DNA from 4 places in the Brevibacillus sp. FSL K6-0770 genome. Region 2 is predicted to be linked to each of the others. Evidence: riboswitches for the same ligand, from Rfam matches in the RefSeq annotation. Region 2 holds a riboswitch; each other region holds the start of a gene.
The links. Region 2 has a riboswitch for S-adenosylmethionine ahead of NST23_RS02700 (methionine ABC transporter ATP-binding protein). Riboswitches for the same ligand answer to the same signal wherever they lie in the genome.
Positions count from the first base shown of each region.

Region 1: linked by a shared signal. The riboswitch ahead of NST23_RS23455 (2,3-diketo-5-methylthiopentyl-1-phosphate enolase) and the one ahead of NST23_RS02700 (methionine ABC transporter ATP-binding protein) in region 2 are both predicted to bind S-adenosylmethionine.
Region 3: linked by a shared signal. The riboswitch ahead of NST23_RS17245 (homoserine dehydrogenase) and the one ahead of NST23_RS02700 (methionine ABC transporter ATP-binding protein) in region 2 are both predicted to bind S-adenosylmethionine.
Region 4: linked by a shared signal. The riboswitch ahead of mtnK (S-methyl-5-thioribose kinase) and the one ahead of NST23_RS02700 (methionine ABC transporter ATP-binding protein) in region 2 are both predicted to bind S-adenosylmethionine.

Region 1 is NZ_JBBOBQ010000001.1:4,932,331-4,939,453, reverse strand. It holds gene NST23_RS23485 (spore germination protein) at 1-669, shown strand, start outside; gene NST23_RS23480 (GerAB/ArcD/ProY family transporter) at 666-1,766, shown strand; gene NST23_RS23475 (Ger(x)C family spore germination protein) at 1,763-2,878, shown strand; gene NST23_RS23470 (1,2-dihydroxy-3-keto-5-methylthiopentene dioxygenase) at 2,951-3,463, opposite strand; gene NST23_RS23465 (methylthioribulose 1-phosphate dehydratase) at 3,482-4,135, opposite strand; gene NST23_RS23460 (2-hydroxy-3-keto-5-methylthiopentenyl-1-phosphate phosphatase) at 4,139-4,807, opposite strand; gene NST23_RS23455 (2,3-diketo-5-methylthiopentyl-1-phosphate enolase) at 4,804-6,018, opposite strand; SAM riboswitch class I at 6,187-6,287, opposite strand; gene NST23_RS23450 (sigma-70 family RNA polymerase sigma factor) at 6,488-6,964, shown strand; gene NST23_RS23445 (anti-sigma factor) at 6,961-7,123, shown strand, end outside.
Region 2 is NZ_JBBOBQ010000001.1:495,499-502,621, forward strand. It holds gene NST23_RS02690 (LCP family protein) at 1-546, shown strand, start outside; gene NST23_RS02695 (Ger(x)C family spore germination C-terminal domain-containing protein) at 843-1,193, shown strand; SAM riboswitch class I at 1,299-1,418, shown strand; gene NST23_RS02700 (methionine ABC transporter ATP-binding protein) at 1,529-2,542, shown strand; gene NST23_RS02705 (methionine ABC transporter permease) at 2,543-3,208, shown strand; gene NST23_RS02710 (MetQ/NlpA family ABC transporter substrate-binding protein) at 3,265-4,107, shown strand; gene NST23_RS02715 (peptide ABC transporter substrate-binding protein) at 4,299-5,951, shown strand; gene NST23_RS02720 (SRPBCC family protein) at 6,024-6,473, opposite strand; gene NST23_RS02725 (helix-turn-helix transcriptional regulator) at 6,592-7,123, shown strand, end outside.
Region 3 is NZ_JBBOBQ010000001.1:3,666,618-3,673,740, forward strand. It holds gene NST23_RS17215 (MFS transporter) at 1-1,060, shown strand, start outside; gene NST23_RS17220 (CcdC family protein) at 1,169-1,651, shown strand; gene NST23_RS17225 (NUDIX hydrolase) at 1,939-2,346, opposite strand; gene NST23_RS17230 (VOC family protein) at 2,404-3,210, opposite strand; gene NST23_RS17235 (CapA family protein) at 3,286-4,431, shown strand; gene NST23_RS17240 (hypothetical protein) at 4,533-4,685, shown strand; gene NST23_RS17245 (homoserine dehydrogenase) at 4,719-5,981, opposite strand; SAM riboswitch class I at 6,061-6,171, opposite strand; SAM riboswitch class I at 6,320-6,425, opposite strand.
Region 4 is NZ_JBBOBQ010000001.1:4,925,090-4,932,212, reverse strand. It holds gene NST23_RS23445 (anti-sigma factor) at 1-937, shown strand, start outside; SAM riboswitch class I at 1,030-1,175, shown strand; gene mtnK (S-methyl-5-thioribose kinase) at 1,325-2,554, shown strand; gene mtnA (S-methyl-5-thioribose-1-phosphate isomerase) at 2,551-3,591, shown strand; gene NST23_RS23430 (GNAT family N-acetyltransferase) at 3,745-4,308, shown strand; gene NST23_RS23425 (ABC transporter ATP-binding protein) at 4,406-6,148, shown strand; gene NST23_RS23420 (ABC transporter transmembrane domain-containing protein) at 6,177-7,123, shown strand, end outside.

The DNA of each region.
Region 1 (7,123 bases), 4.4 Mb from region 2:
TACAGTACCCGCTGGCTGGTTGCCACTTTTATCCGGCTGCTGCGCTTTATGGCGTTTCTGGTGGCTACCTTTTTGCCAGCCGTCTACATCGCGGTGATCTCTTTTAACTACGAGGTCATTCCGCTCGACTTGATTTTGTCAGTGGGAGAGTCGCGGGAGAGAGTGCCATTTCCTCCCTTGCTGGAAGCGATGATCATGGAACTGACGCTGGAAATGTTGCGGGAAGCCGGGGTGAGGCTGCCTGCGCCGATCGGACAGACGGTGGGCATCGTCGGCGGTATCGTTATCGGACAGGCGGTTGTACAGGCCGGGATCGTCAGCAACATCATGGTGATTGTAGTCGCTTTTACTGCGATCTCTTCCTTTATCATCCCGAACTACGACATGGCGTCAGCAGTGCGGCTGCTGCGGTTTTTGATGATGGGACTGGCTGCGATGTTCGGGATTATTGGCATTGTGATCGGGATGATGGGGCTGATCGGTCATTTGATCTCGCTGGAATCTTTGGGCGTGCCTTACGGAAGTCCGCTGGCACCCGTACGATTTTCAGACTGGAAGGACTTGTTTCTGCGCTTGCCGTTGTGGAGCATGAAAAATCGTCCGGCCAGCGCCCGCGTCGTCCAGTCCAAGCGTCAGGGGGATAACCGTCCTCGGGGGGATGGCGAATGAAAAAATACGCATTTAACGAGCTGACTGTCCTCCAGTACGTATTTTTTATTCATGGAACACAAGTGGGGATCGGAGTCTTGTCCATGCCGCGAGAGTTGGCCGAGGAAGCGGGAACGGACGGATGGATTTCCATTCTCATTGGCTGGGTATGCGCTACTGTGGCAAGCCTCCTCATTGTGAACATCATGAAGCGCTATCCGGGCAAAACGATCGTCGATTTGATTCCCGTCTTTTTTGGCAAATGGCTGGGAATGGTCGTTTCCGCGCTTGTCGCCTGTTATTGCGCCCTTGCCGCCATGACGGTAATCGCCAACGGGATCGGGATTGTGAACGTGTGGATTTTGTCCCAGACGCCAGGATACGTTTTGGCGATATTGACGGTGATCCCTACCTATATGGTTGTGCAGGGCGGGCTGCGGGTGCTGGGACGGTATGCCGAGTTGATTTTTTACTTGACGCTGTGGATGCCGATCGTTGTCTTTTCCATCTTGCCGTATTCCAATTGGCTTCACTTGCTGCCTGTGCTAAAAGAAGGGTGGATGCCGGTTTTCTCCGCAACCAAATCGACGATTTTGTCCTTTCTCGGATTTGAGCTGGCGTTTTTTCTGTACCCGTTTTTGCAGCGAAAACAGTATGCTTCGCTGGGAATTGTGGTGGCAAACACATTGTCCATGCTGATTTTTATGCATATTACTGTTTTCAGCTTTTCCTTTTTTAGTCCGGATGAAATCACGCAATATACGTGGCCGACACTCAATTTGTGGAAAGTAATCGAGTATCGCTTTCTGGAGCGAATCGACATCATTTTTCTTGCGTTCTACTTGTTCTTTTTGTCGACGACCACGCTGCCGTACATGTATTTTACGGTGTTCACGACGAGCCAAATGGTCGGGTCAGCCGATCATCGCAAGCACTTGTTCATTCTGATGATCCTGATCGTCGTGGGAGCCTGGCTGTATACGCCCACGTTCATCGATCTGAAAAAGTGGAGCGAGGTGTGGAGCATGACTGGAATGGTTGGCGGATACATCATCCCCGTGATCTGGTGGCTGGCGATCCAGTTGTTTCGGCGCGGAAAAGGGGGGCAAAAGGGATGAGCAAAGCCGGAAAGCTGCTGTTGATCTCGGCGCTGTTTTTCTTTTTGTCAGGCTGCATGGATCGAATCGATCTGGAAGATGCGACGATTACGCTGATGGCCGGAGTTGACGTGAATGAGAAGGATGAGCTGCTGTTTTATTTATCCAGTCCGGTTTTCAGCCGAGAAGCGAAGAAAAAAAGCGAAGAATTTGGCGTAAAAGCGGAGTCTTTCCGACAGGCGCGGGCACGATTGGACGAGATGGTGACGGGGCTTACTCTTTCAGGGAAAATCCAGGCGATCGTGCTGGGAAAGCGACTTTTGGAGCACCCTGACTGGTTCAAGATTCTCGACGTCATTTTCCGCGATGCGCGCTTTACGGTCAACGCCCGGATGGTCTATTTTGACGGCGAGGTAGGTGACTTGTTTCACTTTCAACCGCCAGACAAGCCGAGGCTGTCCCTGCATCTGACCAAGCTGATCGATACCGCTAATCAGCGGAATTTGACCGTGCGGACGAGGGCGCAAGATTTTCATCGGCAAATGTTTGAAAAAGGGATTAATCCAACCATCACGGCTGTGGGCAAAGAAAAAGCGATCAAGATTTTGGGAACAGCGGTGCTGAGCAAGGAGGGCACGTATGTCGAGCTGCTGCAAAGTCAGGAAACGATGCTGCTCCAGTTGTTTCTGCACGGAAAAGAGGGCGAAGTGACCTTTACGGTGCCGATCCCTGCGCCCAATGACAGCAAAAAGATGATCAAGCACAGAGTCAGCCTCATCGCAAAGCAAGCATCCAAAAAAGTGAAGACGACCTTTCGGGACGGCAAGTTTCATTTTGAAGTAAAGATGAAGTTCGGCGGCGGTATTTCGGAGAGATTGTTCCCTTTTGACATGGAAAAGGATTATAAGGACATGGAGCAGATGGTTAATGCGGAGCTGCGCAAAGAATTTGAGAAACTGGTCGTGAAGTGCCAGCAAAATGAAGTCGATCCATTCGGATTCGGGTTGTACGCGCGAGCGCATGCGTATCAGGAGTGGAAAAAGGTGCAAGATAATTGGCCCAAAGCTTTTGCCCAGGCGGAAGTGAAGTTCGTGCCGGAGCTGTCGATCAAGGGCAACGGCGTCATTCGCTAAAATACGTTAAAAGAAACAAGAACACCCTGGTGCAGCATTCGCTCCAGGGTGTTTCGCATTCCGCACTTTGTATTAGTAGATAGCTTCCCAGCCAGCAGGTGTGACAAACAGGCGGATCGCTTTGATTTTGCGGTCATCCATCAGCGTGAAGTAGTGGCGGAAGTTCGGCGGTACCGAAATCAGATCGCCAGGGGAAAGCTCAACGTCGAAGTAACGTCCGTCTTTTCCTTTGATCGCGAAAATGCCGTGCCCGTCTACGCAGAAGCGGCACTCATCATCTGTGTGGTGATGCTCGCCTTTGAATTTTACCAACAGCTCGTCGAGGTTCGGCGTTTTGTCGGAGAGGACGATAATATCGGCAGTCAAGTAGCCGCGGCGTTGGCTGATCGCATCGATTTCCGGCTTGAAGGTGTCGAGAATTTCTTGCTTTTCTTCGTCTGTCGGGCTGTAGTTGTCGCGGTGCTTCGGATCGAGGCGAGCTACATCCCATTTTTCATAAATGATTTCTTGGGTGTCCAGGAAGGAAATGACTTCCTCCGGAGCGGAAATGTACTCGTTGTTGTCGTGGAAACGAATTTGTGCCATGATGCTTGCCTCCCTTGATTAGTTGGATGTAGTGGACACGACAGCTTGGCGCAGTTGCAGCCAGCGGGCGTGGTACTCAAACAGAAATTCAAATGCTTCCAGGTGGCGCTTCGCTTCAAAGTCGTTGCCGCCCCAGGCGTAAATGCCGTGGTTACGGATCAGAACACCCGGAATTTCCGGGGTGATGACTTTTTCGATCGCGGCTGCGAGGGTCGGAATATCGGCAAAGTTCTCAACAATCGGAACAGTGATCCGCGCATTTTCCTCCCAAATCCCAAGGCCCTTGATCAGCTCCTGGCCTTGAATGGTGAAAGCCCGTTGGCCGAAGTACAGCTCGGAGATGAGATTGTTCCAGACCGTATGGACGTGGAAGCAGGCACCTGCTTTGGCAAACTTTTGATAGACGACTGCGTGGATCAACGTTTCGGCGGACGGCTTGAGCGAGGTTGCCTCCACGGGACGGGAGTCTTGATCGACCACCAGATAGTCTTCCGGCGACAGCTTCGTCTTGTCCTTGCCGCTTGCCGTCACGGCAAATTGCAGCGGCTCGTCTTGAATCTTGATGGAGAGATTGCCGCTTGTGCCGGGAAACCAGTCCCGGCGGGCAAATGTCAGCTTGGCGTCATCGAGACGACGAAACGCGTCCAGACGCTGTTCGAGTGTTGCGGTCATGTGTCAGACAACCTCCTGTTTCAGTTGCGTAAGTGTGGCGATCACGTCGTGGAAGGTGGCGAAAGTGCTGTGTGACAGCTGTAGTTCCTCGGCTTTTTGCGCGAGGAAGGAGCGGGCGATCACGAAATCGGCAATTTTGGCGCCAGCCAGGTCAGTGATGGAATCACCAATGACGACACGATAGTGAGTGGCGGGATCGTAGCGGCGAATAATGGTTGTCTTGCACATGCCACAGCCGTTTGTGCAATGCTCGTCGCAGGAATGCGGCCACGTAATCGTGATGTTCTCTCCGGAGAAGTCGCTGCCGTTGCAGTAAATCGGGACATGATCCAAATCAAACGGAGCGAGGATCGGCTTTACGAAAAAGTCGATGCCGCCGCTCGTGATCAGCAGTTCGATGCCTTCCTCGCGGCAAAAGCGGACAAAATCGGCAAAGCCGGGGCGAATGGTCGCTTCGTTCACGATGTAGTCCACAATGTTCTGGCGCAGGGAGGAGGGCAAGAGCTGAAACAGCTTGCCGACGCCTTCCTGTACGCTGATTTTTTGCGACAAAATTTGTTCGGTAAGAGCTTCCCACTCAGGGGGAGCGAATTTTTTTACAATCGCGACGATGTTGTCTTTTTCCGTAATGGTTCCGTCAAAATCGCAGAACAGCACGAGCTTTTTGCTCATCGTGCGCCACCCCATTTCTCCAGGGCTGCCGCCAGTTCAGGCGATTGGTTCGCCGCTTCTCCCAGGGTGTGTCCAGCCGTGACTGCTGCGATTGCATCGACGAACGCTTTGGCCCCTGCGGTAGCGCCGCCCGGATGTCCGTGAATGCCGCCGCCAGCATTGACGATTTGGTCCAGACCGAAATCCGCATAAAGCTGCGGGACGAGTCCCGGATGGATGCCGGCTGATGGAACCGGGAACGAGCGGCGCACGCCTTCCAACGGAGTGGTCAAGTTGGTCGCCAGTTGCAGCGCTTCTGTTTTGTCCAGGGCGACGTTGCCATATGGCGACGGGAACAGCACCAGGTCTGCTCCGGCAATTCGCATCAGGGTGCCGAGCAAAAGCGGAGTGGCGATCCCGTAATCAGGCGACGGATAGTAAGCGCCAGCGAGAGCGGGGTGGGCCATGATCGGGATGTTGACGTCCGGATCGGCTGCCAGGCGGTGCAAGGCATCGAAGCCAAAAGCGAGGACGTTGAACAGCAGGCAATCTGCGCCAGCTTCCACGGCACGCTTTGCTTTTTCGTTCAGCTCGTTGATCGGGCCAGTCAGGTTGGCCGCGTAGAGGACAGGCTTGCCAGTTTGCGCTTCTGTCTCCTGCGCGATCTCCTTGAAGGCGCGGATACGCTCCAAAAACGGCGCGCGATCGTCTGCGAAGAAGATTTCGTCATCTTTGACCAGATCGACGCCACCGAGCGCCTGTGCCCGGAATTGCGTCTTCAAATCTTCGAAGGGAAGACCGAGGCAAGATTTGAAAATGCTCATCAACAGCGGGCGGTTTTGTGCATCCAAACGTCCGCGCAGTCCGTCAATGCCGAACTTTGGTCCGGGAAAAGCTTGTAGAAACGACTCAGGGAAAGTGATGTCCACCAGCTTGATTTTTCCGTCCATGGACAGTTTCCCGAAGATTCCGGTCAAAAGCGAAGGAATGTCGTGCGTAAAATTGCGCGTCGGGTAGCTGACGGTGATCAGTCCGCGCGTCTCGCCGTTTTCCAATGTCTCAAGCGGCGTAGCGCTCACGGCTTCCCCGAGATAAGGAGCCAGCTCAGCTTGCTTCGCTGCGGGCAAATCCGTCCAGGAGCCGACCGTCATGCCAACGGCGATGGCGGCTGCTTTTTTGTGTAAGTCTTTGGCTTGCGTCAAATAAGTGACGAGGATGCGTTGATCACTCATGCTAGTCCTCCTTGGGCAGCTTGAAAAGTTTCGTGAAGCTTTCGGGCATGTAAAAAAGCCTCCCCAGAGCGGGGAGGCGGTTGTCGACTATAAAAACGTCTCGTCTCCTCTCATCTCTCGGGTCAGTAGTCGGGACAGAAGACGCAGCAATGCCGCTTCTCGTACCGACTCTTATCCGTTGGAATTAGCACCGTTTCGCTATTCAAGAAAAAATAGCGCCGGTTGCCGGGCATCATAGGGCCAGTCCCTCAGCCAGCTCGCGATAAGAGTTATGTGGTTCACAGGCCAGTCAGCCGTGTGTGCTACACCCATGATATGACTTCTGTTGTCCGTAGTCAATCTTTGTTTTTTGCCGGAATGTGCTCTCTGTAGAGAGGGAAAAAGTGGCCGGAAGTGAAACTTTTTTCGCTAGAGGGCGTGGTACGTAAAGAAGGGATGTGGAGGCATTGGGAAAGTAGGCTTGGAGTATGTGTACCAGATGCATGTAAACGACATATACCGCTACCTTTTCCGGCTGACACGCGATACCAGGCATGCGGAGGACTTGACGCAGGAGGTTTTTTTCCGGGCGTATGCCTCCCTGGAAGACTACCGCGGCGAAAAGGTCAGGCCATGGCTGTTCAAGGTCGCTTACCACGCTTTTATCGATTGGCACCGCAAGCAAAAGCGGCGGCCAGTCGACTACATGGAAAAGATGCCGGAACGACCGGACGCATCCGCGAGCGACCCGGCGGAACTGTTGGTCGCTCAGGAATTGTGGAAAGAGGCATATGCGCATCTGGAGCAATTGCCGCCCAAGCAACGACAGGTCATTTTGCTGTCAGCCATGCAATTTTCCTACGCGGAAATGGCAGAGGTGTTGGAGATCGAACTGGCGGACGTCAAACGCTCGCTGTTTCGCGGTCGGCAAAAGATGCGAAAGCTGTGGAAGGAGGAAGGGCCATGACGCACCAAAACGGTCATGATCGCGAGCAAAAGCTGCTCGCTTATTTGAGAGGGGAACTGACAGGGGAAGAAGCAAAGCGGCTTGGCGAGGAGCTGGCAGCCGATGAGGCATGCGCAGAGCGGCTGGAGCGGCTTTTGCTGGGCGAAGAAGGAGAGCAGC
Region 2 (7,123 bases):
GGCTTCAAGGCGCTGATCGACGCGGTGGGCGGCGTCGAGATCGACGTAGAGAAAAACATGTATTACCATGACCCGACAGATAAAGGCGTCTACGATATCAATCTGAAAAAAGGTGTGCAGCAGTTGGATGGCAACAAGGCGTTGCAGTACGTCCGTTTCCGCCATGACGCCACATCCGACTATACGCGCACCGAGCGTCAGCGCAAATTGCTCGCCGCTGTAGCGAGCCAGATGAAGAGCGGCACATCCCTGATCCAGTTGCCGTCCATCCTCAAACAAGTGGCGCCGTACATCCAGACGAACATCAGCTCCATGGACATGCTGAAGCTGTCCGCGCTCGGCTTGAAGCTCGATACGATGCAACCGGGCAACTATCAGCTGCCGCCGATGGGAATGTTCCGGGAATCGCACAAGGCAGGAGCCGTGCTCATTCCCGACGTAGACCAGATTCAGTCGTTCATTCAGGAAAAGCTTGAGCCGCCGACTGAAACGATGCAACAAGAGGACAACAAAACAGACGACAGTACAGACAGCACGCGAATGTAGCGTGCTGTTTTTTTGCATATTTGGGCACACTATCCATGATTTTCTACAGCACAAGCACATTGGGGTGAAGGAGATGGACCAGGAGTTCCTGCATAGATGGTTTTCGCATGGCGGATGCCAAAGTCGTGTACAGCGAGCTTATTCCGAAGCTGAGGGAAATCGATCAGGATAGACTGAATATCGATCATGTCGAAAGGCACTTGGGACTGGGGAAACGAGCAAGGGCATGCGGGACAAGGCAAATTTGCAATCAGACAAAAAACCTTCAGGCGGGCAAATACGGGTGGCATTGTACAATGAGCACTTTGCGAAAAAAGACATTGGCAGCATCTCCTCCCGTTTTTGACGTGCGCGTCCGTCTGCAGGCACGAATCCTTGAACTGACGATACCGATCAAGCTGGAGGACAGCAAAATGATGAAAACGATGGAGGACGCATTGGAAAAGGAAATCGAGAAAGAACTGCAAAAAGTCGTCAAAAAATTGCAGCAACTGGACGTCGATCCGGCGGGATTTGGCATCGTCTATCGCGCCCAGCAGAGGGGATTGAAAGAGATGACGAACCGCGACTGGAGAAAAATTTTCCGGCAGGCGTCTGTTCGTTTTCATGTTCAGGCAACCATTATCCGCAACGGAGTGATAGATTAAAAAAGTTTTTCCTGGGATTGCTATTGACGGGATATTTTCAAAAAGGATATAATCCGGTTTGTATCATGAAAATATGAAAAACGAACATAATATACGTGGAAATCTTTCTTATCAAGAGAGGCGGAGGGACAGGCCCGATGAAGCCCGGCAACCGGTTCATTTTTTCGAAAATGAGCGTCGCGGTGCCAATTCCTACAAGATTGGTTGGATCTTGATAGATGAGAAGGGTGGATGCGAACGTATACATGCGTTGCAGCCCCTTTTTCGTTTATGAAAAAAGGGGCTTTCTGTTTTTCACAAGGCATGTAGACAGATTTTGCTGGGAGGTGGATGCGTTGATTCAATTGCAACAACTGCATAAAAGCTATCAAGTACAAGGCAAGACGATTCCGGCATTGCTCGGGATTGACCTTTCCATAGATAAAGGGGAAATTTACGGGATCATCGGGCATTCCGGTGCGGGGAAAAGTACCCTGATTCGTTGCATCAACCTGTTGGAGCGCCCTACGTCAGGACAAGTCGTTGTCGACGGAGTGGATTTGACCAAGCTCGATGACAGCAAGCTTCAGGAAAAGCGCCGCCAGATCGGGATGATTTTCCAACACTTTAACCTGCTGTCTTCCGCGACCGTAGGCGAGAATGTCGCTTTCCCGCTCAAGCTCGCCAATCGCTCGAAGGCTGAAATCCAGAAAAGAGTGGACGAGCTGCTCAAACTGGTCGGGCTGGAAGCGCATCGGGACAAGTACCCGTCGCAATTGTCCGGCGGTCAGAAGCAGCGCGTAGGCATCGCCCGAGCGCTGGCCAATGATCCGAAAGTGTTGCTGTGCGACGAAGCGACTTCCGCTCTCGATCCGCAGACGACGAACTCGATTCTCGCGCTCTTGCTCGATATCAACCGCAAACTGGGATTGACCATCGTGCTGATCACGCACGAAATGCACGTGATCCGTTCCATCTGCGACCGCGTAGGCGTCATCGATGGCGGAAAAATTGTCGAGTCGGGCGAGGTTCTGGATGTGTTTCTCAAGCCGCAGCATCCGACGACACAGGAATTTGTCGAGCAGGTGGCTGATTCCAGCGAGCTGCGGGAAGCAGTCGCGCACGAAAAGGCGGCAGGAAACCGCACGATTGCCCGCGTCACATTCCTGGGGGAAAAGACGTACCAGCCGATCTTGTTCCAGACGATGCAAGAAACAGGCACGGTGTTCAGCATCTTGCAAGGAACGATTTCCCGCATGAAGGATACGCCGTACGGCCAACTGGTCGTCGAGCTGGAAGGCGATGTCCGTCAAAACGAAAAAACCATCGAGACGTTGCGTCAGCGTGGCTTGGAAGTAGAGGTGATATAGATGGACTGGACTTTGGAAAATGTGGATTGGTCGGAGATCGCCGAGGGAACAATAGATACGCTGACGATGCTTGGCTTCTCGACACTGTTTACCATCCTGATTGGTTTGCCGCTGGGGATTATTTTGTTCCTGACTTCTCGCGGACAGCTTTTGCAAAACCAGGTGTTTTATGCAATTGCCTCATTCGTTGTCAATATACTGCGTTCTGTACCGTTTATCATTTTGATGATCTTGCTGATTCCTGTGACAAAAGTAATTGTGGGTACTTCACTCGGGGTACTCGGAGCGATTCCGCCGCTCGTCATCGGTGCAGCCCCGTTTTTTGCGCGGCTGGTGGAAACCTCGCTGAGAGAGGTGGATCGAGGAGTCATCGAAGCCGCGCAGTCGATGGGAGCCTCCAACTGGCAAATCATCTGGAACGTGCTGCTTCCTGAATCGCGTCCAGGTCTGGTGGCCGGGATTACGATCACGACAGTTGCCCTCGTCTCTTACACCGCGATGTCCGGCGTAATCGGCGGCGGCGGGCTGGGAGATTTGGCAATCCGCTACGGCTACCAACGCTTCCAGACAGATGTCATGATTGTTACAGTGATTATTTTGCTCGTGTTGGTCCAGATCTTGCAGTCGCTGGGGGATCGCCTGGTTATGCGATTCAGCCGCAAGTAAGGTCTTTCCATATAAGCTTTGCAGAACACAGACCAAAAAATAGGGGGAAATCATTTATGAAAAAATTAGTCGTATCTGTACTTTCTACCGTATTGGCATTTTCCTTGGCAGCGTGCGGAAGCAAAACGGAAACAGCTCCAACTCCAACTGAAGGCGGCGCACAAGGCGGACAACAGCAAGAAGTAACGTTGAAAGTAGGCGCTTCTCCGGTTCCACACGCAGCCATTTTGAAGTTCATCGCTCCAAAGCTGAAAGAACAAGGTGTTAACCTGGAAGTGAAAGAGTTTACCGATTATGTACAACCAAACGTACAGCTGAATGAAAAGCAACTGGACGCAAACTTCTTCCAGCACAAGCCTTACCTGGAAGAGTTCAATAAAGGTCAAAACATGGACTTGCAGCCAGTAATCGCCGTGCACATCGAGCCTTTCGGTGCTTACAGCAAAAAAGTAAAATCCGTTGACGAGCTGGCAGAAGGCGCAACCATTGCTTTGCCAAACGACCCGACCAATAGCGGACGCGCGCTCGCTCTGTTGGAGAAAAACGGCGTGATCAAGCTCAAAGAAGGCGCTGGCATCAGCGGAACGGTAAAAGACGTTGTAGAAAACAAGAAAAACCTGAAGTTCAAAGAAGTAGAAGCTGCTATGCTGCCACGCGTCCTGGAAGAAGTTGACCTGGCGCTGATCAACACCAACTATGCACTCGAAGCAAAACTGGTGCCGACAAAAGACGCTCTCTTCCTTGAAGACAAAGAGTCTCCATATGCGAACTTCCTGGTAGCTCGTCCAGACAACAAAGATTCCGAAGCGATCCAAAAGCTGGCGAAAGAACTGAACAGCCCAGAAGTGAAAAAGTTCATTGAAGATGAATACAAAGGTTCCATCGTTCCTGCATTCTAAGGAACAGCTAATTGATGAATCAACAAATAAACCCAATTTGGCCCGTGTGGCTGGTTGGGTTTATTTTCATTTATAAAAGTATAAATATTCGTAAAATTTAATTAAATCTCACCGAACCCCATTCTCAAGACGATTTTTGTCGAGTATATTGTGGTGGCGATAGAAAAAAATTGATAAAGGGGAAAATTCAGATGAACAAAACATTCAAACTACTTTTCGGCGTGTCGCTTGTGGCTGGAAGTATTTTGGCAGGATGTTCCGGGAATCAGGCCGCCGCTCCGCCTTCTGCACCTGCCGAGCAAAAAGCAGGAGAAGCCAAGCAGACGGCGAGCGCTGGCAAGCCGCAAGTGTTCAGGGCCAACCTGACAAGCGAGCCTTCGACGGCGGACCCTGGGCTTGCCAAGGATGCTACGTCAGGCGCGGTCGTTCGTGCTACTTTTGACGGCTTGACCAGATTAGACAAAGACGCCAAGCCGATGAACTCGGTTGCGTCGGACGTGAAAATATCCGACGACAAGCGCGTGTACACGTTTACGATTCGCGACTCGAAGTGGAGTAACGGCGATCCGGTGACAGCGCACGACTTCGAGTATGCCTGGAAGCGTGTGCTCAATCCGAAGCTGGGTGCCGAATATGCGTACCAGCTATACTACATCAAAAATGCGGAAAAGGTGCATACGGGCAAGGCGCAAGCAACCGAGCTGGGGGTAAAAGCTCTTGATGACAAAACGCTTGAAGTCACGCTAGAAAACCCGACACCATTTTTCCTGGAATTGACGGCCTTTTACACCTATTATCCTGTAGACAAAAAAGTGGCAGAAGCCAATCCGAACTGGGCGAATGAAGCAGCAACACACGTTAGCAACGGTCCGTTCAAAATGACGGGCTGGGAGCACAAGAGCAAGATTGTATTGGAAAAGAACGAAAACTACTGGGATAAAGATGCTGTCAAACTCGACCGAATCGAATTTGCCATGATCGAGGATGACAATACAGCGCTGTCCATGTTTGACAACAACGAGCTGGACTGGGCTGGTCAACCGCTTGGCGGTTTGCCGACTGATGCGATCCCGTCTTTGAAGGAAGCCGGCAAGCTGGTCGTTCATCCGAAAGCGACGATGTATTGGTACAAAATCAATACGACCAAAGGGCCGCTGAAAAATGCGAAAATCCGCAAAGCGTTGGCCTATGCGGTTGATCGCCAAAGCATCGTGGACAACATCACGCAGGTTGGACAAGTGCCGACGATGGGAATGCTGCCTCAATCGATGATTATTAAACCGGAGGGCTACTTCCGCGACAACGATGTCGAGACAGCGAAAAAGCTGTTGGCGGAAGGCATGCAAGAACTGGGTGTGACCACCTTGCCCACGATTACGATGTCCTACAACCCGACAGACAGACACAAAAAAATCGCGGAAGCCATGCAGGATCAGTGGAAACGCAATCTCGGCATCGACGTGAAGCTGGCGATCAAAGAATTTAAGGTTCACTTGCAAGATTTGCATGAACTGAATTACGAGATTGGCCGCTTGGGCTGGAATGCCGATTTCAACGATCCGATCAACTATTTGGAAATGTTCCGCGACGCGAAGACCGGAAACAACGATACGGGCTGGGAAGACGAGCGCTACAAAGAGCTTTTGAAACAGTCCGCCTTGGAGAGTGACCCGGAGAAGCGCAAGCAGCTGTTTGCGGAAGCCGAGCAAATTTTCATGGACGCCATGCCAGTCATTCCGCTCTTTACGGATGTCGACGTCTGGGTGCAAAGCGACAAGGTAAAAGGCGTACAGGTAGACGGATTGGGCTTTATCGATCTGAAGTGGGCAGAGATGGTCGAGTAGCAGGCAAAAAAACCCGGTAGCGAGAGTGCCAAGGCATGCCGCTTCCGGGGTTTCCTTTTCAAATTGTCCGGCTTAGTAGCCGAAATCCAACGTTTTTCCTGTTTCTGCATACGTCTTGATGTTGGAGAGAATCATCGGCCAATCTTGACTCGCGTTGGCGTTGGAAGGATGATTTTCGGTCCATTGGTCGTTGATCAAGGTCAGTCGTGTACATCCGCCGACAGGCTCCAGCTTGAAGGTTACGCGGCTCTGCAGTTCAGCGTGGTTGGGCCGGTAAGACGGGCCAGGATGCTCCAGGAAGCTGAAGACTTGCTGCGGCTCGAATGCCAGAACCTTTCCGTACACATGGACTGTCTCAGGGCCATCATTTCCAGGCCCGACATAAGCCAGATCGTCACCGACTTGAAAAGTGGAGCGGATGACGGAGTTGAAAAACGTGCTTTTGACTCCCTCTTCCGAAGTGAGAACGTGCCATACGCGTTCTGGGGTAGCTCCGATGTAAAAATTGAAAATATGATCCATGTCGTGCCTCCTGTTATCAATAAATTTTGAAATTGTAATCCCCAGCTGCAACTACTACTCTTAGTATAGACAGACAAAACAGGGGTGTATTGTAAAAACGCGACAGGAGGCGGACTAAATGGAAAAAAATCCGGATATGCTGCCAAAAGGCGTGCTGCATGCCGTGCTCGGCGGCAAAAAGTTTTCGCTGCAACGGTATGAGCCAAGCAAGGAGATCGGATACTTCGTTCAGCACTATTGGGTAGTCAGATGGGATTTGCGCGGACAAGCTCCTTATTCGCAAACAGTGTTGGCCCACCCCAACGTCAATCTCGTTTTTGAACAGGGGGCATCGGGAATTTTCGGAGTCGCTCCGTCCACGTCCTCCCATATGCTTGCGGGTCAAGGTCATGTATTCGGTGTAAAATTCAAGCCAGGGGGATTCTTTCCGTTTTGGCAAAAACCTGTTTCGGAGCTATACGGTACATCTACTACTATAGAAGAAGTGTTCCAGGTGGACACGGCCGCACTGGAAGCAGAAATACTCCAGTTGCCGGACGATCAGGCAATGGTTGAGCGATTCGAGCAGTTTCTGATTGAACGGCTGCCCCAGCAAGATCCGAATGTAGAAAAAATTTCTCAGTTGGTCGCAAGGATTCAGGCGGATCGGA
Region 3 (7,123 bases), 3.2 Mb from region 2:
GATGAGCGGTCTGATCGCAAGCATCCTGTTGGCTCCGAAAGCGGGCGTCGTCATCGATATGTACGACAAGGGAAAAGTGATGCTCTTTGCCAGCATGGCCCGGACTTTAAGCCCTGTGTTCATGTTTCCCGCTCTCGCGTACGATTCCATTCTCTGGATGATCGTCTCCCTGATCGTCATGCAAGTGTCTGCGGCGTTTTACTTCCCGACCGTGCAAGCCTCCTTGCCTGCCATCTTGAGCAAAGATGAGCTTTTGAAAGCGAACAGTGCGTACTTGAATATTTCCACCCTGTCGCGCATTGGCGGAACGGCTCTCGGGGGTGTGCTCGTCGTCTCCATGGAATTGCCCATGCTGTACATTTGCTCGATCATTGCCTACGCGATTTTGGCTGTCGTCACCTTGTTTTTGCGGATTCCGCCCGTTACCTCGCGGAATATGAAGGAAAAAGTGGAGTTCCGCGAAGTGCTGATGATTGCCCGCAAAGACCCTGCCTTGTTTGTCGGATTGATCAACAACGGTTTGATTACGTTGTTTTTGGGCGGACTCAATCTGATGATCCTCAACCTAAGCGAGATGCAAAACGAGCCGCAGCTCATGGGCTGGATTTACGCGGTCGAGGGCACGAGCATTTTGATCGGCGGACTGCTCGCCAAACGGTGGATCGGCGGCAAAAATCTGGTCGCTGCCTCTACGCTCATGCTGTTTTTCTTCGCGCTTTCCCAATTCGGAATGTCCATGGCAGACAACAAAGCGATGGTGCTGTCTTCCTTTTCCGTGTTTGGCTTGGTCGTCGCCTTCTTTTTTCCGGTCATTGCGACGATCTTTCAGAAGCGCTTGCCAGCCCACCAGCAAGGACGTTTTTTTTCCTTCAAAAGCATGCTCGACCGCGGCTGTTTTCTGCTCGCGCTGGGGATTACCGGGGTCGGTCTCGACCTGCTCGGCATCACCGGCTACCTGCTGTTTATCGGCTCGCTGACGCTCTTGTCCGGCCTCTTGACGCTCCTCTACAGCAAAAAACACAAGCTCGATGTCCGGGCCAGCGACGAAGCGGCGGCTTAGCAAAAATGCCGCTTCGCTGTCTGCGGCTTCCCCATACGTCTCAATTTGGTGTAAACTAGACAAGACAACATTGAAAATTTGTTGAAAGTCTATGGAGGCGTTTTTTCCATGCAGATACTCACTTCTTCATCCTTTGGCATTTTGGTGCCGCTGGTGATGGCAACCGCGGTCATCTTTTTGCGCATGCGCCGGCAAAAAAAGCCTGTGTCTGCAAAAAGCATTATCCTGCCGCCGTTCTTCATGGCTACTGGCTTTGCCATGTTTTTCTTTCCGGAAGCGGCGCTGCCACCGATGTACGATCTGGCGGCTTTTGTAACCGGATTGATTTTCTCCATTCCCTTGATTATGACTTCGCGCTTTGAGATCATCGGTCAAGACGTTTACCTCAAACGTTCCCGTGCGTTCTTCTTTATTTTGGCAGGGCTTCTGATCATCCGGCTGATTATCAAGCTGGTGATCAACGACAGCTTCACCCCGATCCAGACAGGCGGCTTGTTCTTCCTGCTGGCGTTCGGCATGCTGGTTCCGTGGCGCATTGCCATGCTGTACATGTACCGCCAATTGACGAAAAAGACGTTCGGAACGCATTGATCGCCGGCGATGTTGATGTCGCAGAAAAGAAAGAGCAACCTGATTCCTTTTTTCGCAAAGGGAACGGGTTGCTCTTTTTTCTATGATTCAGTTATTCAGTCAAGTGCGTTTGGAAAAACTCAACGATGTGGCTAATCAGTTGCAAAAAGCTCTAAGGCCCGCCGTGAATGAGCAAACACACTCACTTTTTTCTCAAAACAAAAAAGCCGTCCCTGTTCGGACAGCTTTTTGCCTGCTGATTGATTTCGCCCGCTCTTTTCACTACGACCTACACTTGCCCGTTTGCCCTAAAACTCCACGTAAAACGGATGCTTTTCCTCCTGCAAACATAAAGAGATGCGCTGTCTGAAATTGCTCCAGGTCACCTTTTGCAAAGCTTCCTCGATCGGAAAGAAGCCCGACTCCAGACACTCAGGCGTTGTGATTAGTTTTCCGCCGATCGGTCTGGCGAGAAACAGGGCGTTGCAGATCGACTTGCTGACATTTTGAAACACGCCGCAAAATTTCGTCACTTCAATGTCCAAGCCGCATTCTTCCTTCGTTTCCCTGATCGCTGCTTCGCGGATGGACTCCCCTTGCTCCACCTTTCCGCCGGGCATTTCCCAGCCCCGTCTCGGCCCTTTGATCAGCAGCACTTCGTTGCGATCATTGACGATAATCGCCGCAGCGGACAAAGAATGCTTGGGTGATGTCACAAGCTCGCCTCCTTTGCGCCATTTTCTTGCTTTGCCCCTCGTTACTTTCTAGCAAATTCAAATCAGGTACGTCCCGCCACAAATGGAGTGCGATTCGTGAAGCGCTTTTGCCGCGCCTACTCTTGCAAAAAAAGGACGCTCTCCGCGCGATTGCAGCATCCGCTTGGCCGATCCATCCTGCTGCGGTTCACACAGCACGATATTTCCGCCAGGTAAAGCAAGCGTCAGGCAACGAGCGCCCATTTGCTCATCGTCGAACACTGCTTGGCTCGGCAAGCCGAACCACCGCGTCCAATCCGCTGCTGCCGCTTCCAGATCGGAAACAGCATAACCAACCGCTTGCAGCTCCGTCGCGCCATTTGGATGCGGAGCGATGATGCCGCGCTGTGTCAAATCGGCTTTGCGCTCCTCGTCTGTCTCGCTCCATTCAATCAGAAACGGCATTTGTCTCGCACTGTGCGGGTCTTCGGCAAACAGCATGCGCCACTGCAAAATCTTCCCGTCGTCTCGCGTGCGGCTGCCCGCTACCGGCCCTGTCACTTTGAGACCAAGTGACTGAAATCGCTCTACCCACGCGTCCATTTGCCGAGTGCGCAGGGCAATTTGCCCAAGTCCCTCACCGCGATTCGCCTCCCAGACCAGTTGCCGGATGAGCGGATTGTCGGATTGCTTGGCGACAGCTGCCTCCTCCACCGCCAAAAACTCCACATAAGATAGTCCCAAGTAGCTGAGACTGTTCCATGTTCCCCAATGGGTATGACGTCCGCCCGCGACAGCGTGAAAGCCTGCTTCCTGAAAAAGCCGGGCAGCCTCTCCAGGGGGACGGTGCACGAAATGAACCAGATGATCGAAGGAAAGCTGCATCTTTTTTCGCCCCTTTTCGTATTAGCTCTATAATAACAAATTCACCCATTTTTCGTTACCGTTGAAAGGAGCATAATGAATCAGACGCAGCAAAACCTAAAGCACATCCGGCGAAAACAACGACAAAAGAAGGGGCAAAGGATGGCGAAGCAAACGCTCTTGTTCAGTCTGCTCGTCATCCTTTGCTCAGGGATTTACTTCGCTTTCGACAAGCTGGGAAGCCATTCCGCCTCCCCTGAACACGATTCCGCACCACCTCCGGCTGTTGCCCACGAGCCGACTGTCCGGCTGACCTTCGTCGGAGATGTGATGATGTCCGGAAATGTGGAAAAAACGTTGCTCGAAAAAGGCTACGACTACCCGTTCACGCACGTCCGTTCCCTGTTTTTGCAGGATGACTTTACCATAGCCAATCTGGAGACGCCACTTACCACAAAAGGCACGCCTGCCGACAACAAACAATACGTTTACAAGTCCTCTCCTTTGGCTGCGCCTGCGATGAAAGCAGCAGGGATCGATGCGGTCAACCTGGCAAACAACCATTCGATGGATCAGGGCGTGGCCGGATTGCTCGACACGTTTGACGCGCTTGCCAAAAACGGGATCGCTTACCTCGGCGGCGGCAAAGACTCTGTGGAAGCCTTCACTCCCGTCGTGGTGGAGCGAAACGGCATCAAGCTCGCCTTGCTCGGATTCAGCCGGGTCATTCCCGAAGTCAGCTGGTTCGCCACGGAGAAACAGCCTGGACTGGCTGGCTCCTATGATTCCGCCAAAGCCGTCCAAGCGATTCAACAAGCAAAGGCACACGCTGATCTCGTCGTCGTGATCGCCCATTGGGGCAAGGAACGGGAAGACTTTCCCGTCGATCACCAAAAAGAATTGGCCAAAGCTTACATTGACGCAGGAGCAGACTTGATCGTCGGTGGTCATCCTCACGTCCTGCAAGGCTTTGAACGCTACAACGGCAAGTGGATTGCCTACAGTTTGGGCAATTTCATTTTCACCCGCTCGACGGAGCCAAAAACGTGGCAGACGATGGTACTGCAAGCAAGCTGCACAAAAGACGCTTCCTGTGAACTGACGATGCTCCCGTTCCATGCCGAGCTGGGACGAGCGGTACCGATGAATGACACGGATGGGGCAGCGCTTCTGCAACGAATCGAATCACTGTCGGAAAACGTTCAGATTGAAGCCGATGGTCACGTACAGGCACGCTCATGATAAATGAGGCGTGCCCGTTGCCTTTTTTGGCGAAACTTTTCCATATTGCTTTCGTAGACCATAGTAGAACCACTTTTTCCAGCGAAAAGGAGGCGGCACATATGACCGGATTGATTATCACCGTATCGGCGATCGGCCTTATTATACTCTGCAGTTATTTCATGACCAAATGGGAAAAAGTCGTCTTCCCCGGCAATCAGAAAAACGGGCCTTCAGATACCGATCAACAGCTCTCGGATAAAAAAAGCAAGTAGAAAGGATCAGCGCTGATCTAGACAGACTGCGAGCTATGCCGATTCGATCAGCGGGAAGCAGCGCACGGAAAGTCCGAAGTCACTTTTCAGCACTTGCTCATGCTCTGCGCGAATACCTGTAACGATCAAGCCCGCGCGCAGCACACCGCCCAAGTCGAATTGCACCTTCAATTTCGTCACGTTCACGCCAGCCTCCCGCAAGAAATGCAGCACGCGATCAGGTGTGGCGGCGATACACGAGCCTTCCAAATAACACAGCACCCGTTCGTCTTGCCCTTGCTCCAACTGAGCCGCGGCATTTTTTTCTGTCCAAACAGGATGCGGCGTAAATGGCTGGGTCAACAAGTAAGCCAAATCTTCAACGACAGCGCTTGCGGTCGGCAGTTCGCCTGCACCCCGGCCCGTAAACAACAGGTCGCCCACGATGTTCCCGGAGAGCTGCACCGCATTGAACGCATCCTGGATTTGCGCCAACGGATGGGCAATGGGCAGCACAGTCGGCTGAACCGAGAGGCGGATGCCTTGCTCGGCTTTTTGTGCCTGGGCAATCAGCTTGATCCGGTAACCCAGCTCGCTTGCGATCCGGATGTGTCCGGCAGACAAATCGGCGATTCCTTTACGCACGACATCCGCAAGCGGCAACGACTCCCCGTACACAAGCTGCGCGAGAATGTACAATTTGTACATGGCATCGAAACCTTCCACATCCGAACGCGGATCAGCTTCCGCATAGCCCAGCTCCTGCGCCTGCTTCAGCACTTCCTGATAAGAGAGCTGTTCCGCCTCCATTTTCGTCAAGATGAAGTTCGTCGTCCCGTTGAGAATACCGCGAACTCCTTGGATGTCATTTGTGCGCAAAAACTGCCGCAGCACACTCAAAATCGGAATCCCGCCAGCTACGCTCGCTTCATAAGCCAGATGCACCTGATGCTGGTTAGCCAGATCGACAAGCTCAGGGCCGCGTTTGGCGAGCAGCTCTTTGTTCGCCGTTACCACATGGCAGCCTTTTTCAATCAGGGCACGCACGTAATCATACGTAGGCTCGACACCGCCCATTACCTCCACGACAATGTCCACATCGCTTTTTAGCACATCCTCAAAATCGGTAGTCAAAAGCGCAGGATCAACCTGAACCGCCCGTTCTTTTTCCGAATCGCGAACCAATGCTTTGACAATCTCGATCCGTTTGCCCAACCGCTGCGCCAGCTTCTCCTGTTGCGAGCGAATCGTTTTGATGACGCCGCCCCCTACTGTTCCCAATCCCAGCAATCCTACTTTGATTACACCTGCGCTCATTATTACCACCTCATGTCATGTTTTGGAAAAATAAGAAAAACCTTCTTGCTAAGAAGAAGGTTTGGCATCAAGGTCCTTCTCCTTATCTCCCAGAACGATTTTCGTCCTGCAGGAATTGGCACCTTGTCACAAACTGCGTAACGGTTGCCGGGCTTCATCGGGCCAGTCCCTCCACCTCTCTAGATAAAGAAAACTATGAATTTTTGTTCTTTGCTAGATGTCAGTTCTCTCTTGTCTTTGAAATTGGGCAAATGTTTGCCTCGTTCCCACTTTTTCATACATCAAAAAACCTTCTCCGCTAAGAAGAAGGTTCGTCTTGACTGCTACGAGGCACCCGCTTCTTATCTATCGAGACGAAACGTCCCGCAGGAATTGGCACCTTGTCGCAAAAGCAACGGTTGCCGGGCTTCATCGGGCCAGACCCTCCACCTCTCTGGATAAGAACTATGATTTGCTATTGAGCCTATTCTAAGAAATTCCAATGCATTCGTCAACACAATTCTTTTTGTTTGCTGACAAGACTCGCAAGCAGGAAGACAGAACGGCAACCCCCTCAGCAAAGCAGCCGTTTCCACGCGCAAACACACTTTCCACTTCTGCCATGTTGCAGCAAGCGCACGTAACGATTCCTGCTTCGCTTTCCTCTGGCACTTCTTTTTCTTCAACATAGCCGCACCATGGACATATGAAAAGCTGAACCACGCCACTCCCTCCTTTTTCACGGCGACAATCTGGCAACGATATCCTTAAAAAGGCTCCGGTTCGCAAGCTTGCGATCCCTCACATTCGTACAAGATCTAGTCAAGTTGAATTTAATCGCGAGTCATCGTAGCCTCTTTGACAGGTAGATCAACCGCGAGACGCCCTGGTCCATTCGACGAACCGCTGCAAGCGAGAGGCAGCTTCAGCTCAGCTCTTTCGATTTTAGCCGCTTCTATCGCGAAGCTACTCCAGCGCCTCGATTAATCGCATCAATTTCGAGACAAGTTACCCCCTTCGACAGACCACACCAATCCCCCAAACAAAAAAAGCATTTTCCGACGACCGATACGATCGTTAGAAAATGCGCAAGCAAAGAGAAACGTATTCGTCCCCCTGCTGTCATGGCGAGTCCTCTAACACCTCCCTATCTCCCGTAGGTC
Region 4 (7,123 bases), 4.4 Mb from region 2:
TTTTGCCATCCCGTTTGTAATTGGCGTGGTATTTCTGGGCGTCAACGGATGGGTAGGGTCGTCGATGCACGATGATCTGCACCGGGTAGCGAAGGACATGGTCAATTTTACGCAGCCGGGTGTCAGCGTGGGCAGCAGCGGCTCGCAGGTGGGACTGCTGTACGGCAGCATCCGGATGGAACTTCGCGAGCGAGTAGGGGCGGACATCAAAAACGCGGGCCGCTTTGAAAGCACCAACGTGTTGTGGAACGTCAACGCCAAGCCGCAATGGACCAACGGAGTCAGGGAGCAAAAGCTGTTTTTCCGCTATCCGCTTCAAAGCGGGCAAAAACCGGACGCAGACGAACTGGCGCATTGGCGCACGCCAGCCTGGACGACTTTGGAGAAGCTCCCCGAAGGAACCGTTGCCCAGCTGGCTGTCTCTTTTGCTGATTTTTTGACGTACGAGCAGTATTATGAGCGAATCTCCCGCTACATCAGCTCCGCCAACCAGGATACGGTCTGGTTGGCAGTGGACACCGGAGTGGAAGCCAGGCACGAAGACCAAAAAGACGGCTACCTGCTCTTGGGGCCGGGAGAAGCATGGGGATTTGCGGAGCACGAGCTGAATTACGGAGCGGCTCCGATTCAGGTCAACGGAGAGGGAAGCCGACGGATGGCAGCCTTTTTGGGGGAAATGGCCTACCTTGTCGAGCAAAAAAGCCTCGCGCGCGACATGGGACAATATTTGGTCTCGCGAAGCGATCCGCAAGTCGAGGAGCGCTATCGCTACTTGCAGGAAAAAGGCGTTCGCCTCTACGGAGCAGTCCTGACCGGACCGACGAAGGAACTGCTCAAACTCAAGGATGAGAAGTCGATTACCGCTGCCTTTGTCGGCCAAATTGACTGGTGGAACTGGGATCGCCCGGCTGCTTCCGGCACTCAGCACGTCTGGTAGGAGAGAAGCGCGGTTTGCGAAAAAAGGGTGTTGACATCGTGGAACGGCAGGTTGTATGATTCAAACTAAATCAAAACCGCATACGTTTGGATACCTTATCCAGAGAAGGTGGAGGGACTGGCCCGATGATACCCGGCAACCGACACGACGCTATTTCAACGCGAGCAGCGGCTGAAACAAAAAGCGACGTGCACGGTGCTAATTCCTGCAGAAACAAAAGTGGTCTGGAAGATAAGGGGGACATGACACGTTTATTATACGTGGCGACAGCGACCTCTTTTCTTCGGGAAAGAGGTCTTTTTTGTGCGTTTGGACACGGATTCCTGACCATTTTGTCATTCCGTTCGAGATAGAGAAAAAAACGATTTGTGAGGGGAGTAATCAATCATGGCATACCGCGCATTGACTGAGCAGGAAGCAGTAGAGTACGTAAAAGGCTTGCCGGGTCTGTTTACAGAAGGAGCAGAGCTGACCAGCCGCGAAATCGGTGACGGGAATCTGAACCTCGTGTTCGATATCCAGGAGCCGGCTACCGGAAAAAAAGTCATCGTGAAGCAAGCGTTGCCGTTTGCGAGAGTCGTGGGAGAATCATGGCCGCTGACGATTGACCGTGCCCGCATCGAGAGTGAAGCGCTCCGCATCCAGCACAAATACGTGCCTGACCTGGTGCCGGAAGTATACCACTTCGATCAGGAGCTGGCGCTGACGGTGATGGAGAACGTAGGCGACCACGTCATCATGCGCAAAGGCTTGATTGAGGGCAAGCGCTACCCGCTTTTTCCGAAGCAGATCGGACGTTTTCTCGCGCAAACCTTGTTCTACACATCCGATTTGGGGGCGCATCCGTACGACAAAAAAGCGCTAGTCGGAACATTCATAAATCCGGAATTATGCAAAATCACAGAAGATCTCGTCTTTACCGACCCGTATGAAAATGCGCCGACCAACGACTTTAACCCGCTGATCCGCAAAGAAGTAGAGGCCATCTGGAACAACAAGCCGCTCAAGCTGGAAATCGCCAAGCTGAAATTCGATTTCCTGACTCGCGCAGAAGCACTTTTGCACGGCGATTTGCACACAGGCAGCATCTTCATCACCGAGAGCAGCCTGAAAGCGATCGACCCCGAATTTGCCTACTACGGGCCGATCGGTTTTGACATCGGTGCCGTTATCGCCAATCTGCTGCTCAACTACGCTGGTCAGCACGGCTTGCAAAATGACCAAGGAGAACGCGACTCCTACCGCGAATACTTACTGGAAACGGTTGAAGATGTCTGGAACGAATTTGTTTCCCAGTTTGTCCAGCTCTGGCACAAGCAGGCTAAAGAACGCAGCGCTCATGTCGAGGGCTTGTGGCAAAGCTACGTGAAACGACTGATTCAGGATACGGCAGGCTATGCCGGATGCAAAATTTTGCGCCGTGTGATCGGCCTGGCAGGAGTGGCTGATCTGAATGCCATCGCAGACGCCGAAAAACGCGCCGAAGCAGAACGACTGGCGCTGGCGATCGGGGAAGCGCTGATTCTCGGACGCAACGACATTGAGGAATCGACAGACATCACGGACATCGTCCGCAACGTAACCGCACGCTACTATCAGGAGGCAACGACAGTATGACAACCAGTACACAAACAACGCCAGTCAAGTGGGAAGACGACGTACTCGTCTTGCTTGATCAGACGCGTTTGCCAGTAGAAACGATTTATTTGCAGCTGACGACCGCCGAACAAGTATGGGGCTCGATTCGCCGCCTGGAAGTGCGCGGAGCACCGGCAATCGGCATGGCCGCCGCCTACGGACTGTATTTGGGAATCCGCGGCAGCGAAGCGCAAACGTATGAACAGTTTTGGCAAGAGCTGAACAGCCAGGCAGACTATTTGGGAACGTCCCGGCCAACTGCTGTGAATCTGTTCTGGGCGCTTGACCGGATCAAAGCACGCGTGCAACAAAACTCCGCCTTGCCCGTTGACGAGCTGAAAAAAGCTGTGCTCGACGAAGCACTGGCGATTCAAAAAGAAGACGCAGAAGTATGTCGCACGATCGGCGAACATTTGCTGACGCTGTTGCAAGACGGCATGGGCGTGCTTACACACTGTAATCCGGGTGCGCTGGCTACTGCTGCATACGGTACGGCTACCGCTCCTTTCTATTTGGCAAAAGAACGCGGGTGGGATTTGAAAGTATACGCCGACGAGACGCGCCCCGTATTGCAAGGCGCTCGCCTGACCGCCTATGAATTGCAGCAGGCTGGGATTGACGTCACCTTGATTTGCGACAACATGGCAGCTATGGTCATGTCGCAAGGCAAAGTGCAGGCCGTTGTCGTGGGAACAGACCGTGTAGCGGCCAACGGCGACGTCGCCAACAAAATCGGCACGTATGGAGTAGCCGTTTTGGCAAAAGCGCATGGCATTCCTTTCTATGTAGCGGCGCCGCTGTCCTCTGTCGATCTGGCGACGGCGACAGGTGCGGAAATTCCGATTGAGGAACGTCCGGCAGAAGAGATCACACACGGCTTGGGCAAACAGGTAGCACCGGATGATATCAAGGTGTACAATCCGGCGTTTGACGTGACGCCAGCCCAGTACATTACCGCAATTGTGACAGAGACGGGCATTTTCAAGCCGGAAGAGATCGCGAAAAGCAAACAATAGTCCGTCGTATCAGGAGCGTCTGCCTTTTTATGGCGGGCGCTTTTTTTCAGGAATAGATCGTCTGATTCTTGCTAAATTATGGAACCAGCCGCATAATCGAGCGTAAGAAGTTGCTTGCCCGTTGAAAGCGAATGAGAAGGAGGAGCGGTTATCATGAGAACGATCCCGATTTCCGAAGAAGCATTTCTCAAACAGTTGGAGTTGTCGGATGCCAGCGAAATGTTTTGGCTCACCGATACGAACCGATCCTACCTCAAAGAGTGGCTGCCTTGGCTGAATTACACGAAGTGCGAGGATGACACGAGCTATTTCATCCAAAGAACGATTCAACAGTATGACGACAATCAAGGGATTCACTACGGAATCTGGTATAACGGTCGGATGGCCGGGACTCTCGGTGTGCACAATCTGGACTGGATCAACAAGAAGACATCACTGGGCTATTGGCTTGGCGCCGGCTTTCAGGGCAAGGGGCTGATGACCAAAGCAGTGGCGGCGTATATGGATCACCTTGTTTTCGGTTCATGGAACTTGGAGAAAATCACGATTCAGGCGGCGACAGGCAATTCGAAAAGCAGAGCGATCCCCGAGAGACTCGGCTTTCAACTGGAGGGAATCCTGCGGCGCAATGAGTTTTTGTATGACCATTTTGTCGACCATGCCGTGTACAGCATGTTGAAGGAAGAATGGCAGGAAAGAGCCAGACAAAAAAGGTAGATTGACAAAGAAAATTCAGTCAATTACGATGAAGGAAGCAAAAAGGGGCTGCGCGATTCGCACGCCCTTTTTTGCTCGATAAAAAGAGGTGATTAGCTTGAAGACACTCAAGGAGCTATCCTGGTTTTTTCGTGCCCACTGGAAGCGGTACACGATCGGCATAGCCTTTTTGTTTTTCATCGACATTTTGATGCTCTGGCCGCCGCGGCTGATCGGCGAGACTGTCGACGCGATGCGCAACAGCTCTTTGACTGCCCAAGACTTGACGCGGACAGTCACGATTTTGCTCGCGCTTGGGGTCGGGCTGTACGCGATGCGCTTTGCCTGGAGGTATTTGCTGAACGGCGGCGCGTTGATTTTGGAGCGAACTTTGCGAGAGCGGCTTTTCGGGCATTTGACCCGGATGACGCCGTCTTTTTACCATCGCAAGCGTAGCGGTGATTTGATGGCTGTGGCAACCAACGACATTCCCGCCATCGAGCAGACGGCGAGTACCGGAGTGCTCACGCTGGTCGATTCGTTGTTCATGACGCTTTTGACGCTCGGAGTCATGGTGACCGCGATCGACTGGAAGCTGACGCTCGCCGCTTTGATTCCGATGCCTTTTTTGGCCTGGTCGACTGCCTATTACGGCCGCTTGCTGCATGAGCGCTTTTACTTGGCGCAGGAAGCGTTCGGCGAGATGAACGATCACGTCCAGCAGTCGATTTCCGGCGTGCGGGTACTGCGGGCGTTTGTGCAGGAAAAGGAAGATATTGAAGCCTACAGAAGAGTCAGCGAGAAAACGCTGGAGCGAAACGTCAGCGTGTCGCGGATCGACGCCCTGTTCGAGCCGACAATTGCCATCATTATAGGTTTCAGCTTTTTGATCGGGCTTGGCTATGGAACATACCTTGTCTTTACGAGCGCGATTTCTTTGGGGGAACTGGTCGCCTTCAACCTGTACCTCGGGCTGTTGATCTGGCCGATGTTCGCTTTTGGCTGGCTAGTCAATGTGTTGCAGCGTGGCGGCGCGTCCCACAAGCGTCTGTCCGAGCTGCTTGTGGAGCAGCCCGATGTGCACGAGGTTGACCATCCGATTGCGGCAGAGACACCCCATACAGTAGAAGCTCGCCACTTTTCGTTCGCCTACCCGGGCAGTGACAAGCTGGCGCTGTCCGACATTACGTTTTTTTTGCGCGAAGGGGAGACGCTGGGCATTGTCGGCCGGACAGGGAGCGGGAAGTCGACCTTGTGCCGCGCTCTTTTGCACCAGTATGAAATGAAAAGTCAGACGCTGTTCGTCGGAGGCGTGCCGATTGAGGAGCTGTCTTTTGATACGCTGCGGCAAAAGATCGCGTATGTGCCCCAGGAGCACTTGCTGTTCTCCCGCACGATTGCGGAAAACGTCTCGTTCGGCAAGCCGGGTGCGAGCGAGGCGGAAGTGCTGCACGCGATGCGGCTGGCGGAAATGGAGAGCGACCTGATGCAATTCCGCGAAGGATTGAAAACGATGGTCGGAGAAAAAGGCGTGACGCTCTCCGGGGGACAAAAGCAACGAATCTCGATTGCCCGCGCCCTGCTGCTCGATGCGGGCATCCTCGTCTTGGACGATTCCTTGTCGGCGGTTGACGCACGCACGGAGGAGGCGATTTTGCGCCATCTGCGCCAGGAGCGTGCCAACAAGACGACGATCATTACGGCGCATCGCCTGTCTGCCGTCCAGCATGCCGAGCTGATCCTCGTGCTCGATGAGGGGCGAATTGTCGAGCGGGGAACACATGCCGAGCTGATGCAGCAAAACGGCTGGTACGCCGAGCAGTATCGCAGGCAGCAGATGGAGCAAGACGTTGCTGGATAAATCGGCATAGTGGGAGGGAGAGCGTTTCGTGAGTAAAGAAAAAAGCTGGAAGCGGCTGGTTGAATTTGCCCGGCCGTTTCAGAAACAAATATGGGGAGCGCTGTTCCTGCTTTTACTTGGAACCAGCGCGGAGCTGGCAGGCCCTTTTCTCGCCAAGGTGATGATCGACAATCACATTTTGGCGATCCAGAAGCCGTGGTATCAGCTGGAAGAACGGCCGCAAGCGTCAGCCGAAAAAGCGGTCGCCATCCAGGATCGGTATTATATGCGCGAAGATGCGCTCCAGGAGGCGGGGTTGACTCGGGAAAGCGTCCGAGGCGCAGAAATGACCGTGCTTTCCGAAGGAGCTACGTACTATTTAATGGAGGGCAAGCTCAGTGAGAATGCCCAAAATACGGAAAAGAAGTTTGCGCCAGTCGAGCCGGAAAATGGCCGGGAGCGCTTCGCGGTAACGACGGAAGCTGCTGACGGAACGGAAACGACGTTGACGGGCATCAAGCTGACAGCCGACGAAGTGCTGGCGCTGTATCAAAACGACGTGCAGCCGATCATCTGGCTGTCAGTCGGGTACGGGGCGCTGATTTTGCTGTCGGCGTGCTTCAACTACATCCAGATTTTGTGGTTGCAGACGACCGCCCAGCGCATCATTCAGCGCATGCGGATGAAGTTGTTCGTTCATTTGCAAAAGCTCCCGGTGTCCTTTTTTGACAAGACACCTGTCGGCTCGCTCGTCTCCCGCGTCAGCAACGATACCGAAGCGATCCGCGAGCTTTACGTGAGTGTGCTGGCTACTTTTGTCCAGAACGGCATTTATTTGGTCGGGATTTTGATCGCGCTGTTCGTGCTCCAGCCGCAGCTCGCTTTGTTTTGCTGTTTGACGGTTCCGCTGCTCGTCGCTTTGATTTATGTATACCAAAAGTACAGCTCGCGCTACTATGCGGTGATTCGGGCGAAGCTGGGCGACATGAATGCCAC